DNA from 4 places in the Paenibacillus sp. SER-28 genome. Region 4 is predicted to be linked to each of the others. Evidence: a T-box and tRNA genes for the amino acid it is inferred to sense, from the RefSeq annotation. Region 4 holds a T-box; the other regions hold tRNA genes.
The links. The T-box of region 4 lies ahead of argS (arginine--tRNA ligase). A T-box ahead of a tRNA ligase gene usually reads a tRNA of that ligase, here a tRNA-Arg.

Region 1: it has a tRNA-Arg gene. The T-box ahead of argS (arginine--tRNA ligase) is inferred to sense a tRNA for this amino acid. The anticodon was not compared.
Region 2: it has a tRNA-Arg gene. The T-box ahead of argS (arginine--tRNA ligase) is inferred to sense a tRNA for this amino acid. The anticodon was not compared.
Region 3: it has a tRNA-Arg gene. The T-box ahead of argS (arginine--tRNA ligase) is inferred to sense a tRNA for this amino acid. The anticodon was not compared.

The regions. Positions count from the first base shown of each region.
Region 1 covers NZ_JBRECM010000010.1:182,958-187,065, reverse strand. The annotation lists gene ACUYLD_RS20615 (SIMPL domain-containing protein) at 1-169, shown strand, start outside; gene ACUYLD_RS20610 (PdaC/SigV domain-containing protein) at 409-1,512, shown strand; gene clpP (ATP-dependent Clp endopeptidase proteolytic subunit ClpP) at 1,638-2,234, opposite strand; tRNA gene ACUYLD_RS20600 (tRNA-Arg) at 2,444-2,518, opposite strand; gene ACUYLD_RS20595 (sugar-binding transcriptional regulator) at 2,788-3,825, shown strand; gene gap (type I glyceraldehyde-3-phosphate dehydrogenase) at 3,919-4,108, shown strand, end outside.
Region 2 covers NZ_JBRECM010000016.1:79,942-84,049, forward strand. The annotation lists gene asnB (asparagine synthase (glutamine-hydrolyzing)) at 1-511, opposite strand, end outside; gene ACUYLD_RS24165 (hypothetical protein) at 675-1,034, shown strand; gene ACUYLD_RS24170 (DUF4870 domain-containing protein) at 1,354-1,647, opposite strand; tRNA gene ACUYLD_RS24175 (tRNA-Arg) at 1,823-1,896, shown strand; gene ACUYLD_RS24180 (IS4 family transposase) at 2,310-3,233, shown strand; gene ACUYLD_RS24185 (PhzF family isomerase) at 3,564-4,108, shown strand, end outside.
Region 3 covers NZ_JBRECM010000014.1:47,597-51,704, forward strand. The annotation lists gene tig (trigger factor) at 1-852, opposite strand, end outside; gene ACUYLD_RS23195 (hypothetical protein) at 996-1,904, opposite strand; tRNA gene ACUYLD_RS23200 (tRNA-Arg) at 2,162-2,235, shown strand; gene ACUYLD_RS23205 (exodeoxyribonuclease III) at 2,641-3,405, shown strand; gene ACUYLD_RS23210 (hypothetical protein) at 3,494-4,108, opposite strand.
Region 4 covers NZ_JBRECM010000001.1:1,120,808-1,124,915, reverse strand. The annotation lists gene ACUYLD_RS05390 (S-layer homology domain-containing protein) at 1-225, opposite strand, end outside; gene argS (arginine--tRNA ligase) at 487-2,217, opposite strand; T-box leader at 2,277-2,535, opposite strand; gene ACUYLD_RS05380 (four-helix bundle copper-binding protein) at 2,613-2,942, opposite strand; gene ACUYLD_RS05375 (MogA/MoaB family molybdenum cofactor biosynthesis protein) at 3,205-3,720, shown strand; gene ACUYLD_RS05370 (nicotinate phosphoribosyltransferase) at 3,787-4,108, opposite strand, start outside.

The DNA.
Region 1 (4,108 bases), on a different contig from region 4:
AGGTGCCCTTGTGAGTGTGACGGTAGATGGCGGAGAAGCACAAGTCTTTACACAACGTGAAAATGCCATGTCAAAATCGCTCTTGGACGTAGCAGGTGGCGGGACAGAGATCCAATCGGGACAAGTAACAGTGAAAGTTCAGGTGTCGGCTCAGTACGAAATGAACTAATACAGATCATCAAACGAAGCCACAAGCGGCCTGCATCATGCGTAGGCTGGCTTGCTGGCTCTTTTTGTATATCGAAACCTTTTTGTAATGAGTCTGTCATAGCTAAGGGTTATTAGGTGTACATATTGAAATCGGAGAGTGTACAGATTGTAAACTACATACAATAGGGTATAGATATAATAGGAAAAGTAATTATCACACATAGACAATACAGATCAATAACAGGAGGAATACTTAATATGAGTAAGCATGCGAAAAAATGGGGTTCAGCACTGCTGGCAGCAGGGATTTTAGCAGGAGTCGCAGCTGTTCCCGTTTCCTATATCCAGGCAGCATCGATCAAACAAGCGACAACACAGCAACCAGGAATCACCATCCAATGGAATGGTAAAACGTTGCCCGCTAAAGGTGTTCAAGTGAACGGGAGTACAATGATTCCGGTGGCCGCACTGCGTGACAGCCTGGGGATTCCAGTAAGCTATGATGCGAAAACAACGACATATACCGTAGGTAGCGGGTACAATAAACTTTACATTATGGCTTCTTCCTCGGATGCCTACGTCAACGTCAATGGAATCAATACACGTAGTATGGATGCCAAACAGATCGCTGGGAAGCTATACATTCCTATGAGTCTGCTGAAAGACTATCTAGGCATAGATGCTCAATGGAATGCTGCTCAGAAAACAGTAACGCTGAGTAAAAGCCAGCTAAATCCGATCACCATTGCGTCTCAAACACTTCCAGCGTCGAGTAATGCAAAGGTGTCCTACAAGATTAAGTACCCGCAAATCAGCGGCAGCCAGCTGAATCCTGAGGCTCAACAGGCCATTAACAATGTGCTTAAAAAGCATGCAGAGGGTATATTGGCAGCAGGCAAAAAGATGATGTCTGAGGGAGAGGCTACAACAGAAAGACCGTATGAGTTCGGAAATGATTTTGCAATTGCCTATAACAAAGATGGTATTCTGAGTGTGATTATGCAGGATTACTCGTATACGGGTGGCGCACATGGCATGACGGCACGTAAAGGATATACGTTCTCGCTCGCTGATGGTAAACTGCTGCAATTGTCTGACGTTTTGAAGGCAAATCCGAACTACAAAAAGTTCCTCAATGCTGATTTGAAGAAAAAAATCGATGCGCTTCAGGCTGGCGAAGGATTCGGCAAATTTAAAGAGCTGGCGGCAGATCAGAATTTTTATGTGACGAGCAGTGGAGTAACAATTGTGTTTGATTTGTATGATTATGCGCCATACGCGTATGGAATTCCGGAGTTTACCTACTCGTTCGGTCAACTGCTGCCTCAAGGCGGAAAGCCTTTTGCGGGACAGCATGAATAGTAGGAGTAAACAATTCCAATTGTCTATAACCTAAAAAACAATAAAGCAAAAAAAGCTGCCTACCGGATAAGAACATCCGGGGCAGCTTTTTCATTTACCAGCTATCGAGAGGCGAATTTCTTCTCTTATACACCTTCTGGAGAGGAGCTAGTTAGCACTTTATCAATAATACCGTATTCCTTGGCATCATCAGCGGACATGAAGTAGTCACGGTCTGTGTCTTTTTCAATGCGCTCCAGTGGTTGGCCTGTGCGATCTGCGAGAATGCGGTTCAATTTGTCACGCATTTTCAGAATGCGGCGTGCACGGATTTCAATATCCGTTGCCTGGCCTTGTGCACCACCCAGTGGTTGGTGAATCATAATTTCACTGTTTGGCAAAGCGAAACGTTTACCTTTGGCGCCTGCATTCAGCAAGAATGCGCCCATGGAAGCCGCCATACCTACGCAAATCGTAGATACGTCAGGTTTAATGTATTGCATCGTATCGAAAATGGCCATACCAGCTGTAATGGAACCGCCAGGACTGTTAACATACAAGTGAATATCTTTTTCAGGATCTTCGGCAGCCAAAAACAGCATTTGCGCAATAATAGAGTTGGCTACAACGTCATTGACGTCCGAGCCTAACAAAATAATGCGATCCTTCAACAGTCTGGAATAAATGTCATAGGCGCGTTCGCCGCGGTTACTTTGTTCTACTACCATAGGAACATAGCTCACGTCAAAAAACCTCCCTTAAATATCGTTAGTGGATTTGGTGGACATGCCGATTACACGTCCCTTATTTATAAACTGTTACCGTATTAACCACATGATAAACAATTTCAAACAAAAAGTCAAAGAAAGTCAAACTAATGATTAAAAAAAAGAGCCCTCAGCGCTCTTATTGGTTAAAACATTATATAGAAGCATTTATGCGTTCATTAAAATGGCGCGCCCGCGAGGAATCGAACCTCGATCTCAGGCTCCGGAGGCCTACGTCATATCCGTTGGACCACGGGCGCATAGTTCAATCAATGCAAACAACTAACTAATTAAACAGCTAATTGGAAACAAAGATGATTATATGATATACAGCAGTGAATTGCAAGCTTTTATTAAATGCGCATATTCAGGCAAATGGTTGAGAAATATAGGTTCAGATAGACTTGCATGTGGAGCAAATATTGGTTAAGATATACGTGGGACTTAAAAAGTTATCCCGGGACGTTTTAAGACCAGTTAGAGATAGAGCATTAGAGACAGAACTTAGAAGTGTGCGGGAGTGGAAAGCATGCGAAAGATATTAGAAATACAGAAGCAGCTTCTGCCCGACCTCATGGATGTTTTGAAAAAAAGGTACACGATCCTGCATCAGATTATGCTGTCCGATGTTGTTGGACGCAGAACACTGGCAGCTTCACTGAACATGACTGAGCGCGTGTTGCGCGCCGAAACCGATCTTCTTAAAGCTCAAGGGCTAATTGAGATTGAGAGTGTAGGCATGAAGGTGAGCAAAGCAGGACTGGATCTGCTGGAACAGCTGGAGCCGATTGCGAACAACTTGTTCGGCCTGTCCCAATTGGAGGACCAGATTCGTCAAGCCTATGGTTTGAGGAAGGTGGTTGTCGTTCCTGGGGATTCGGATGCTTCTCCGTTAACAAAGCAGGAGCTGGGGCGCGCTGGAGCAAAAGCGTTGCTGAGTGTTATGGACGACGAGGATGTGGTCGCTGTAACAGGTGGCACGACGATTGCCGACGTGGCGGAACAACTGGCACTACCTTCTAATGGCCCACTTAAGGGTGGGTGGTTTGTACCGGCACGCGGGGGTTTGGGAGAAAGCATGGAAATGCAGGCCAACACAATTGCTTCCACAATGGCTCGCAAGGTAGGCGCTCAATACCGTCTGCTCCATGTACCGGATTTGCTCAGCAATCATGCTTACAACTCCTTGCTTGAAGATACGAACATTCAGGATATATTGAACCTGATTCGCGAGAGTCGTATCATCATTCACGGGATAGGCAACGCCATAGCGATGGCACATAGACGTAAACTTGATCCCGAAACCTTTGCCCAGATCAGCAGTGAGGGGGCCGTTGCCGAATCGTTTGGTTACTACTTTAACGAAGATGGCGTCGTTGTTCACAGAATGCTGACGCTTGGACTTCGATTAGAGGACATCAGGCGTACCGATACGGTTCTAGGCGTAGCTGGAGGTAAGAGCAAGGCGGCCGCTATTCATGCGGTACTGCGTTTCGGACAAGAAGACATTCTAGTCACCGACGAAGGCGCTGCTGCCGAGATTGTAAGTCATTATTTAAATGGTTAAGATGGATTTATGAATGGTGTTGTCTTGACAGGCTTTCGGGTCTGTCTTGAATATATAAAACTAAACTAAACGAACTTTGGGAGGAACTCACTCATGACAGTTAAAGTTGGTATTAACGGTTTCGGACGTATTGGACGCCTTGCTTTCCGCCGGATTCAAAACGTGGAAGGTATTGAAGTAGTAGCAATCAATGACTTGACAGATTCCAAAATGTTGGCACATTTGTTGAAATATGATACAACACAAGGTAATTTCCAAGGACAAGTAGAAGTACATGATGGCT
Region 2 (4,108 bases), on a different contig from region 4:
GATGCTGGAGCAGTGCTTTGGGTTCTGAGCCAAATACGAATACTTCTTCGGTTTGGCTATAAAATAGCGGCTTCACTCCCAGCCGATCCCGTGCCAGAAATACCTGCTCCCGCTCGCTATCCCAGACCGCAAACGCAAAAATGCCGTTTAACCGATCCACACATTCAGGGCCCCATTCGATATAGGATTCGAGCAGCACCTCCGTGTCGCATTGTGTACGGAAAAAATGCCCGCGCTGTTGCAGCTCTTTTTTCAGCTCAGGCGCGTTATATATTTCCCCGTTATATACAATCGTATAAGTGATATCCTCCAGCTGCCGGATCATGGGCTGAGCGCCATTTTCCGGGTCCATAACGCTCAATCTTCGGTGTCCGAAGGCACACGGGTTGGATATCCAGGTACCCGCAGCATCCGGTCCGCGATCGGAGAGCGTTTGTGTCATATTCAGCAGCAGCTCAGATTGATGCATTAAGTCTCCGTTCCACTGTATGAAACCTGTAATTCCGCACATGTCTGTTCATCCTCTCTTTGTCGTGTTCATCCAGTGTTGGAATGAATCAAAAACTAAATCCCCAGTTCATCAGTATATATGCCGAAAAGAAGCATAAAATGTCTGTCCGTTCCGAAAACTACAGATGGGGCAACCCGTCTACTCGCAAGGAAGGAGGGAGACCATGTACTACATCAAGGATGCCAAAATACGCCGCTTCACTGAACTTGACGGAGTGCGCTGCGCTGAGGTAGAGGTGCGGCCCGGTGCCGCAGATGACCCGGAACTGTTGGTCTATATTACGGCCAAGGATCAGACGGATGGTCAGCATGACTATGACATGATACGGATCATCCGCAATGACGCCGATCTGGAGCTGGATTGGTACGACAATAATCTGCATTCGGCATTTGAGGAAGTGACAGACAAGGCTTTTACCGACTCTACACACATTACTGCTGGTGAGGAGCGAGAGAAGTTTAAAAAAGAATTGCTCTCCTATGGGCAGCTCAGCACAGAGTTCGCCAAGGAGTTTGGGGCATGAGGATATGGTGTGCTATGCCTCGGCTTTTGTTGATTTGGGCCCCGGCGCCATCGCCGGATCAGCGTGAAAGGAGGGGGAAATCATAGACGGCAAAGCGAATTATAAGAAAAACAAAGGCAGCAGTTATATTCATAACAATGAGTTCGCGGAAGAAGTGCTGGAGAAAAACGTAAGACATGAAGTACGGAGAAGTCCTAAACGCTTTGGGAATAAATAAGCAGCCATTGAACCAAATAGCAACAGCAACTCATCAAAAATGACCCTAAAGAAGCCTCCGTATCCCGCCAAATTAGCGGTATGTAGGAGGCTTCTTTTTGAACTAAGCCGCTTCACGCAGCGTCATAATCCCTTTGTAGATGTTATAAACAAAAACCCCGAGATAGACCACTACGAATAGCAGTACAAAACCGATCACTGAACCTGCATGATTCGCCGTAATAATAAAATACACTAGCGGAATTGCCGCAATAATGGGGAAAATATGCGATAAAATAGCTTTTTTTGCATGTCCCTGAACATATTCGTCCCGTACTGCAATCCACACAATGACAGGCACTAGAAAAGGTGCGAAGAAAATGCTGAAATAACAAAGTGACGACAAAAGACCTCTCACAGATTAACCCCTCCTTTATGCATGGTTCTTTGTACATAATACCCCGTTAGCGTCCAAATGATTCCTTTTGCAGCCCACTTCGCTATATCATGAAAAAAATGCTTTTGACAGTTGCCCGAAATGTGATATAATAATCAATGCGCTGAATACATAAGGTTTTATTGATCACCATCTTGTCCCAGTAGCTCAGCTGGATAGAGCAACGGCCTTCTAAGCCGTCGGTCGGGGGTTCGAATCCCTCCTGGGACGTCGAAGCGTTCAGATATGTAAAGTTTGAACGAAATTAAAAATGCTTCAAATCCTTGATATATAAGGGTTTGGGGCGTTTTTTATTTTATTGGGGTTACGATAGAAAACGTTAGAAAAAGGTGTGATCAATACAACTGTTTACTCAAATTATACACACGATTTTTACACGCTATATAAACGTTCAAAAATGTCTGTTGTTTTGAATCCTGTTCACGTAGCTCTTTCATAAGGTGGGCATATGTAGAGGTAGTGATATCTAATGAGGCGTGACCAAGCCGCTCCGAAACATACAGTAAACTAATACCTTTATATAGTAGCACGCCTGTTGAATAACCACAAAATGGTAGAAAAAAGATCGTCTTTTCTGTAGAATCGTTGGTCCCATCCAAACGAATCCGAAAGAAGACGATCTCATGAAAAATTCTATCACGATTACATCTATCCTTCAATCCATGCTGACTCCTGAAGAAGTTCAAAGGGTTGTGAAGTTAATAGGTTATGAAGACAAAGCCCGCAAGTTTACGGTGTACCATTTACTCCAATACTGGTGCATGGCTGCGTTGGAACAATGGGGTAGCTATCGATCCAGCGTAGATTATGCGGCTCTCTGTGGCTTGTCCGTCGTCCACTACTCACGCTTTTCAACCAAAGCCGCCGAAGTCCCGTTTTCCGTATTTAAGGAACTTTTCCATCTACTCGCTTTACGAGCAGAAAATGGGCAACCCCTTCAGGTGGTCGAAACGCTGGGCTCCAAGCATGATGGCCCCATGAGTGAAGCGTTGGCTCAACCGGACTACATTTTGGTGATGGACCGTGCTTATGGGAAACTGGAGCGTCTGGATCACTTCAAAACCCATGGACAATCGTTTGTCATTCGGCTTCGCGACAACGTCCATTTGGAAAAGCCTCATGCGCTACGTCGCCTTACGAAGCCAGATTCATCCGTCATTCGGGATATCACTTGCCAGTTGGGAAGCCCTCAGTGTCGTTCCAGACAACGTCATCGTGTGGTGATGTTTCGGGATTTTGAAGGTCGGGAAATTCGGGTGGTTACCGATTTAATGCAGGTGACCGCAGAACAAATCGCACAGATCTATAAGGCTCGATGGCAGATTGAAGTCTTCTTTCGTTGGATCAAGCAACATTTGAATATTCCAACGCTGTTTGGTACGACTGAAAATGCGGTCTATGGGCAATTATTCTGTGCTCTAATCGTCTATGTCCTGCTCAATTGGCTATTTGTTGCTGCTCAGACTTCATGGCCCCAACATGCCGTTCTTTCCTTTGCGCGATTTTCTCGTCTATTTCTTCTTCAAAACTACCTGTTGAATGGCTGATTCAGATTCGGCGCGTTCTTCAGTGCACCTCTTGTTTCATGAATTGAGTTACTTATTTTGGTTATTCAACAGGCGTGGCAGAATCTAAAAGTATCTATAATCATAAAAGATTTATTCCACTTTTAGATAAGGATTGAGAAGACCATTTCAGCTAACTGCGGCTTTAGTTTAATAACAATCTTCCATAAAAGAGCGCGATTCTATAATAAGGATCAGTTCGTTTTTATTAAAGGGCCATATTATATCTTTTAATTTAAGTGAAACTGCCTAAAAAGTATGTTAATATCAGATTTAACAGACAGACAAACTAGTATTTATAGAGGCGAAATTATGAAAAAATATAGAATATATCAAGTAGACTCATTTACAAAAAATAGATTTCATGGTAACCCTGCTGGAGTTGTTCCAAATGCAAATGGACTTACAGATGAGCAGATGCAGAGAATTGCAAGAGAATTAAATAATTCGGAAACTGCATTTATTTTTGAAACAGATTCTTCAAATTATGATGTTGAAGTAAGATTTTTTACTCCAACAACAGAGGTTCCAATTTGTGGTCATGCAACAGTAGCAGCACATTATATTTATGCAATTGAGAGAAAAGCTGAAACTGGAAGAATTATTCAAAAAACAAAAGCAGGTATATTGCCTGTTGATGTTATAAAGTATGAAGATGACTATTCTATTGTAATGACACAGGGAGAACCTTCTGTATCAGAGCCTTTAAATGATGAAATAAGAAGTCAGATTGCAAATGCGTTAGGTATTTCTTGTAAAGATATTTGCATGGAATATCCAGTTGCAATATCTTCAACAGGTCATTCTAAGGTAATGGTTCCGATTTACTCCAATGAAATACTACATAGTTTAAAACC
Region 3 (4,108 bases), on a different contig from region 4:
TTTAGCTTCGTTTTCCTTACGATCCAATAATTGCTTTTTCAAGTCTTCCTTGAATTCAGCCAGTGTGTCAAATTCGCTTACATCTTTAGCAAATTCATCGTCCAGTTCAGGAAGAACTTTGCGTTTCAGTTCGTGAACTTTCACTTTGAATACCGCTTGTTTGCCAGCGAGGTCAGCAGAATGGTAGTTCTCAGGGAACGTTACTTCAACGTCCTTGGAATCACCAGTGTGCAAACCAACCACTTGCTCTTCAAAACCAGGGATAAATGTGTTAGAGCCCAGTTCCAAAGAATACTTCTCAGCTTGTCCGCCTTCGAATGGTACACCATCCACGGAACCGTCGAAGTCAATAATAGCTGTATCACCGGATTGAGCAGCATCTTCATCAACGACAACCAATTCAGCATGACGTTGTTGCAGGCGCTCCAGTTCTTGAGCCAGTTCTTCGTCGCTTACTTCGAGTTTGCTTACAGGCACTTCTACGCCTTTGTAATCGCCCAAAGTCACTTCAGGTTTAACAGTAACCTTTGCTTTGAATTTGAAAGATTCGCCTTTAGCAAATTGGTCAATTTCAACGTCAGGGCTGTCAACCGGGAAGATGTCTGTTTGCTCTACAGCTTGGCTGTAAGCTTCTGGCAACAGGATGTCAATTGCATCCTGGTACAGACTTTCAATACCATAGCGTTTTTCAAAGATAGGACGTGGTACTTTACCTTTACGGAATCCTGGTACACTTACTTGTTTTGCCACTTTATTAAAAGCTTTGTCGAGTGCAGCGGCTACACGATCCGCGTCAACCTCAACTTCAAGAACCCCAAGGTTCTTCTCTATTTTCTCCCAAGTTGCTTTCATTTTATGCTTTCCCCTCCAACAAAATCTTCACTTAGTTTTCATTACAATCAACGCACACAAAATAACCACTATAGTATATCTAACATTACTGTCTTTTTCAAGAGCAGCCCTTTGAATGCTTCACAGGTAAACGTTTCCGGTCATTAAGGAGTGTTCATTCCCGCCGCTACGAATAGTCGCATCGACCGATACGCCTGCTCAAAACGGAAGCGCAGCGCATCTGTAATGCCATATATAGCCCGGGTTTCTTCCTCATTATTATTTCCGTTCAAACTTTCCGAAACCGTCTGATGGAGTGCTGCAGCCCAAATATCCGGCATCCCGTCCTCTTCCACCAACATTGATCTATAATCTTTCGTACCGTATACTGCCATCACAAACTGTGACCACAGCTCCTGTGCGAAATAGAATAGTGTAGGCTCGTGCACCTCAGTCTGATCGGCCACCCGTTCCAAAATACGCATAATCGACTCTGGAAAATCACCTGGCTGTAACGGAACCGTTTCAATGTCGATTTCCGCTTGTTCATCACCCCGTCTGATTTCTATCGTCCCTTCCATTCCGCGTCGTCGCATTGTCTGTAGAACACGGAATTGAAGTAAAGGATGGATTTCCCGTTCCGTAATCCAGCGAAGCAAGGCATCGTCGATTTCTGGCAGTTCCAGATAGGACAACTGCTCCAACGCTAAAATCGTCTGTTCGGATAAGGGTTCATCCATAGCCATCCGCAACAGCTTGTTGCCGTAGCCTGCATCCTGCTCCTGCTTAAAGCGTGCATGACGGCGAGCTAACTCTACTTCACTGACCTCTTCTTCCACAGCGTCCGTTACCGCCCCGCTGTCAGCGTACTGTGGAAATGCAGCTTCCAGCCATTGTAATAGAGCGTTCCATTCATCGTATTGCTTCTGCTCCTGTCCCTGACACTGCATTAAAAAACGCAGCATCGCCATCGCCTCTCCGTAACGTTCGTTTTCAAGCATCACAGTAAGTTGAATTTGATAATAGTCCAGTGTCTTCGGAAACAATACAATATTATTTTCTTTTGTCGTCACCTTGGAGTCCTTTATTCAAGGCACCCCCTCTCCTTCGCAAGCTCAAGTATTTGTAGATTATATGAGAAACAGTAGCCGAAGTCCAACCACTCGTCTTACACATATTCACCTGTATTCTAACATACCCTTTTATAAGGCAAAAAAAACTACGTCTACTCAGAATTTATGCTGTATAAAGCCTAAATAAGCGATATATGCAAAATAAGACTTGAATTTCTTTTATACATATGATATATTAATATTCGCTTGAATTTTATGTCCCAGTAGCTCAGCTGGATAGAGCAACGGCCTTCTAAGCCGTCGGTCGGGGGTTCGAATCCCTCCTGGGACGTCATAACAAGAAGCTTCCATAATGGAGGCTTTTTTTGTTCTCATGAGATAAACCACGGGGGAACGTCGGGTCATCGCTATCGTTAGCCTATACTTCGCAGCCGACCATAGGAAGAGTATCTCTCTTGATAAATTACACCAAAAATAGCTTCCGCAAGGGAGCTTTTTTTCATTATAAATAATGTAGAAAGATTAGTCTGCCCAACGCTACTTTAGGCGCTGGTTTCAAGTCTCTACTCTTTCAAAAAAACGCAGAAATTGCTATCATCTATCATGTTGCACCATTTCAGGACCATTTTGATGAAAAACCTTTGAAGTCCAGTTAGAAGATATTTATAAGCTTATGTCAACAAAGGACACACAAATCACATCGCTTGACCGCGTGAATTAGCAAGGAGATTAACAAATGAAATTAATATCTTGGAATGTAAACGGCTTAAGAGCCTGTGTGACCAAAGGGTTTTATACTTATCTAAAAGAAACAAATGCCGATATTTTTTGCGTACAGGAAACGAAGCTTCAAGAAGGCCAAATCCTCATGGAGAACATGGAGGAATACACACAATACTGGAATTACGCTGAGAAAAAAGGATATTCCGGCACGGCTATTTTCACCAAAATCAAGCCGCTCTCTGTGCATTATGGACTTGAGGAAAACGAAGAACCAGAGGGCCGAACCATAACTCTGGAATTCGAAAAATTTTATCTCGTCAATGTGTACACACCGAATACCAAACGGGACTTATCCCGACTGCCCTACAGACTGGAATGGGAAGACCGTTTTCGCAGCTACCTGCAACAACTGGATGCTTTGAAGCCTGTCATCGTTTGTGGAGACTTGAACGTAGCTCATCAGGAGATCGACCTCAAAAATGCCAAGGCTAACTACGGAAATGCCGGATTCACACCTGAGGAACGGGAACGCATGTCACAGCTGCTAGACGCCGGATTTATAGATACCTTCAGATCCTTTTATCCTGACCGGACGGATGTTTATTCCTGGTGGTCCTACATGCCAAAGGTGAGAGAAAGGAATATCGGCTGGCGGATTGATTACTTCCTCGTCTCGGAGAGACTTCGTCCGCTTTTGATGGATGCGAGCATTGATTGTCATATTACAGGCAGTGACCACTGCCCTGTGATATTGGATTTGCAAGATATTTCAGCATAGGCCCCCCCTGTCCTGACACAAGGATTTATGAAACCTTAAAAAGCCGTTATGCTCTGCTATGGCAGCATGACGGCTTTAATTAATGGAGCTATGTCCCCAAATATACCTCGATACGGGAAATCAACCGATCTCTCAAATCTTGCGCTTCTTTTTGATCTAATACAGCCTGGCATATCGTCTTCTTTTCGCCACTGACGTAATGCAGTACATATTGGGTCACTCTGCATTCCGGTGCATAAGTATCCTTACGATCCGTATTAAAATAGGTCACCTGGCAGCTTCCGAGAAAACAGAAAGATAGCTCACCTGTAGCTGTGAACAGCCAGCCTGGCAGCTTGGGCTCCAGCCTCAAGGATAGTCCCCTATGATCATAGCCAAACGGCTGCCCCGCCAGACTTTCATTCACCTTATACATACCCAGCTTCCTGTCGTAAAGCCCACTCTGCCTGATTTGCCGATATAGCTCCTGCCCATTTACAATGTCGCCAACCACTTTCATAGCCCGGGTTGGTCCCTCTAGAAAATATGGGGTATCCTTACGTTCGAAGGAATGTATGTTTACGAGCTTGCCCCCGCAGTCATCCTCCTGTACCTCGAATTCTCTGGCTTCATAATAAAAGAAAGTTGGATATATCCCCTCACCGATAAGCAGAGCCTTATCCATCCCCTGTTGGAGTTTACGTTCAGCTTGGCCCAAAAACAC
Region 4 (4,108 bases):
ATCCATCGCACGAACAACCAAATGTACTCCTTGTGCATAGGTGAGCGTTTGATCCGGTGCAAATTTATCCTTGGTTATTCCTTGGATAATTCCTTTATCCTGAAGTGACTTTACGATCTTCTCCTGTTCAGCTCCCTTTATATCACGAAAAGCAGAAGCCGACGTAGCCACAGCCAATGAGCAGACGACAAGCAGGGCAACTGCCACGCTTTTATTTTTTTTCATGAGATACACCTCCATGTTTACTTTGCTTCTATACTTACCGACGCAATAAAAGCATCAAATGTTTCAAATATGCACAAATTGGTTGCAAAACAGTGGAATACCTGCGATTAGTGTAACCCGTCTAACTCTTTTCTGCTCACAATCTTTATACATACCCAAAAGTGCCTGTAACAGATTACCTTTTACAGTATCCCCTTGGAAGAACCGGATCTGGGTAGCAGTATCCCGCCGGCAAACCTCGCTCCCCTTTGTTCTCTTTGCTTACATCCGATTCGGTGCTTTCAGACCAAGAAGTTGCAGCGCGCATGCCAGAATATCCGCAGTTTGTTCCGCCAATTGAATACGCCAGCGTCCACCATCGACAATCCTTTCCTTGGCGTAAAAACGGTTGAACGCCTGGGCCGTATCCAGTGCAAATCTCGCAATAACCGAAGGCTCCAGTTGGCGAGCCGCACGTATCAGTTGTCCGTGATAACGATCCAACTGCTTAAGCAGCGCCCAACCTGCGTCACCAAACATTTCATCCGATATGTCATTCAAATCACGAGAATGGCTATCTTGGACAAGGGCGTTGTCGGTAGAATTAGTAATAACATCAACATCGGCGCGAGCATGAGCTTTCTCCAGAAGGCTGCGTATGCGCGCATGAGTATACTGCACATAAGGCCCGGTCTCACCTTCAAAGGTCAGCGCCTCCTCCAACGAAAAATCCACTTCATTCAGCCGGTTGTTTTTTAAGTCACCAAAAATAATCGCCCCAATACCAACGTCCTCTGCTACTGCCTGTTGTTCCTGCAAATCGGGATTCTTCTGAGTAATGATGGCTTGAGCACGGGCTATAGCTTCATCCAGCACCTCTTCCAGTTTGACAACTTTTCCACGTCTTGTAGACATTTTCTTACCCGCAAACCGCATTAATCCAAACGGCACATGCTCACACTGCTCCGCCCATGCCTCTCCTGCATATTTCAGCACCGCAAACACCTGCTGGAAATGCAGCTTCTGTTCCCCACCAACGACGTACAGAAGCCGATCAGCCTTCATCACTTCATGACGATAAATCGCTGTTGCCAGATCACGTGTCGGATAAATGGTAGTCCCATCCTTTTTTAGAATAAGACATGGCGGCAGTTCCTCGTCTTCCAGACGAACTACGAGCGCGCCATTACTTTCCTCCAGCAATCCCTTTGCTCTTAATTGAGCAACAACTGCCTGCATCTTATCATTGTAAAAACTTTCTCCCAGCACATGGTCAAATGTAATGTTCAGGCGCTGGTACATACGATCAAATTCACCCAGACTGACTTCAACAAAAAACTCCCATAGTTGTTGAGCCTCAGCATCCCCATGCTCCAAACGTCGGAACCACTCGCGGCCTTCATCTTCCAAAGTTGGATCATGCTCGGCCTCCTGATGAAAACGCACATACAGTTTCAGCGATTCACCAATCGGATCATGTTGTAGCTGCTCCTCATTTCCCCATCTTTTATAGGCCGCAATTTGCTTGCCAAACTGTGTTCCCCAATCTCCAAGATGATTCACACTAATTGGGACATATCCGGTTTCACCAAGTATGCGATACAAGGCAGCACCAATAACAGTAGAGCGAAGATGACCAATACCAAACGGTTTGGCAATATTGGGCGAAGACATATCAATGACCACCCGCTGTCCGTGTCCGATATTGGGCCTGAGGAAATCAGCTTTGCTCAACTCAGCAAGCATAAGCGGAATATGAACCGATCGATCCAATGTTATATTTACGTAGGCACCCGATGCTGAAGCAGTTAAACCTTCTTCATGGCTCACTAGCTCCGCTAATTCCATTGCAATGTGCTGCGGAGACTTTCGAAACTTCTTAGCCAGCACAAAACAGGGAAACGCTACATCTCCCCATTCAGGCTGCGGAGGCACCTCGAATAAAGATAAAATTTCTTTTTCCTCCAAGCCCGTATGGGCCAATATCGCTTGAGCAGCAATCCTCACTAACATGATCTCTCTCCTTCTTTTTATAGAATCTAACAAAAAAAGCTCCCGCCTCTTGAAATAATTCAAGAGACGAGAACTTCAATATCCCCGCGGTACCACTCTTCGTAAATCGGTTGTGCAGCTAAAGATAACTTACACAAATCGCGATTTCACTCCAATGACTAATAACGGTGTCTGCCGGGCTGATCTACTAGAAATTCTGCTCGTTGGATCAACCGTCTCCCGGGTGCGCTTCACATCGGACCTCATACCGGCTTCCACCTCTTCCGGCTCGCTGTAATGATACGGCTCCGCTGCTACTCTCCCGTTCCATGACGTTAATTCCAATTATTATACAAACCTATTCAGTAGAAAGCAACCTTTTATTTCCTCTTCAGGCACTAGTTCCATATATGTAATTACACTGCCACCAATTGGCGGCATGCCTGAACGCAACGACGGCAGGCTTCTGCACAATGTTTGCAATGATCATGGGAATGCTTGCTGCATTCAGCAGCACATACCTCACAGGCCTTGGCGCACAGCTCACAGATTTGCTCGGCAAAATCCGTTCCGCGCTGCAGCATTTGAGCAGCAAATCCGCATATTTCTGCACATTCCCTACTCACTCGAATACATTCACGCAGCATAGCTAAATCATATTCCTTCAAACTCGCTACGTAACATACATTGCAAGCGTTCATACATTCCAGGCAAGCATCCACGCATTGTTGGTATGAATGATTCATATTACATTACCTCCCAGTTGTTGACCCTGCTGTACTATTACCCGCTGATCCTTGAGTTTAATCATTTGATGTGCGCGCTTACAATAAAATAAAAACAAAACAATCCCGACTTATGTAAGGAAGTGTACTATATTCCAGTATGTAAGTGCAAGGATATTAATCACATGGATTTTCAGCGCCTGTTTCTCACTTGCATACACTCAGTCATTGCTCTATTGTAAAAAGTGTATGTCTAACCATCGATCAAGGAGTGAACATTTTAATGAATATGTCTTCCGTAGAGGAGCATCGACAGGAATCCCCGCAACAGGTTAATTGCATGGTCGTGACTGTCTCGGACACACGTACCGTGGAAACAGATACCGGGGGACAATTGCTCATGGATCTACTAGAAACCAATGGATATAAGGTTGTTCGATATGTCATCGTCAAGGATGACTACGAAGGTATTCAGCAGTTAGTATCCGAAGCAGCGGCACAGAATGACATCGAGGCTGTACTTTTGACAGGCGGTACCGGTATTTCTCCACGTGATACTACATATGAAGCCGTCTCCTCTCTACTGGATAAGGAACTACCTGGCTTTGGGGAAATCTTCCGTTATTTAAGCTTTGCTGAGGACATTGGTTCAGCAGCTATATTAAGCCGGGCTGTAGCTGGTACTGTGGGTCGGATAGCTGTATTTTCTATGCCTGGCTCACGCGGAGCCGTTCGTTTGGCAATGGAACGCATTATTGTCCCTGAGCTACGACATGTGATGAGAGAAATTTATAAATAAGCTCCTATTTCCTATATGCCGCGACACAAAAAGGCACCCCATACATTCATGAGGTGCCTCTTCCAACTATTCTTTTTCTTCAACTTCGGGCTGCATATAGCTGTCGATCAGCTTTTGCTTCAGCTCCCATACCTTCTCGCTCAGATTTACACGATAAATTTCAGGGTTCAGCTTCCGCAAATATTCTGGCCAAAACAGTTTCAACTGTGAAGTATGGTAGGCACGAATTTCATCCAGCTCAGGAAGCTCATATACCTTCTGTCCATTTATAAAAATAGGCTCAAGCATTGGCACGGCTTCATAATTTTCTACATACTTCTTCATATACGGATGCAAAGGGTTAAACAGCTTCAGGCGCTTACCATTACGCGGACGCTCTTCATCCGGG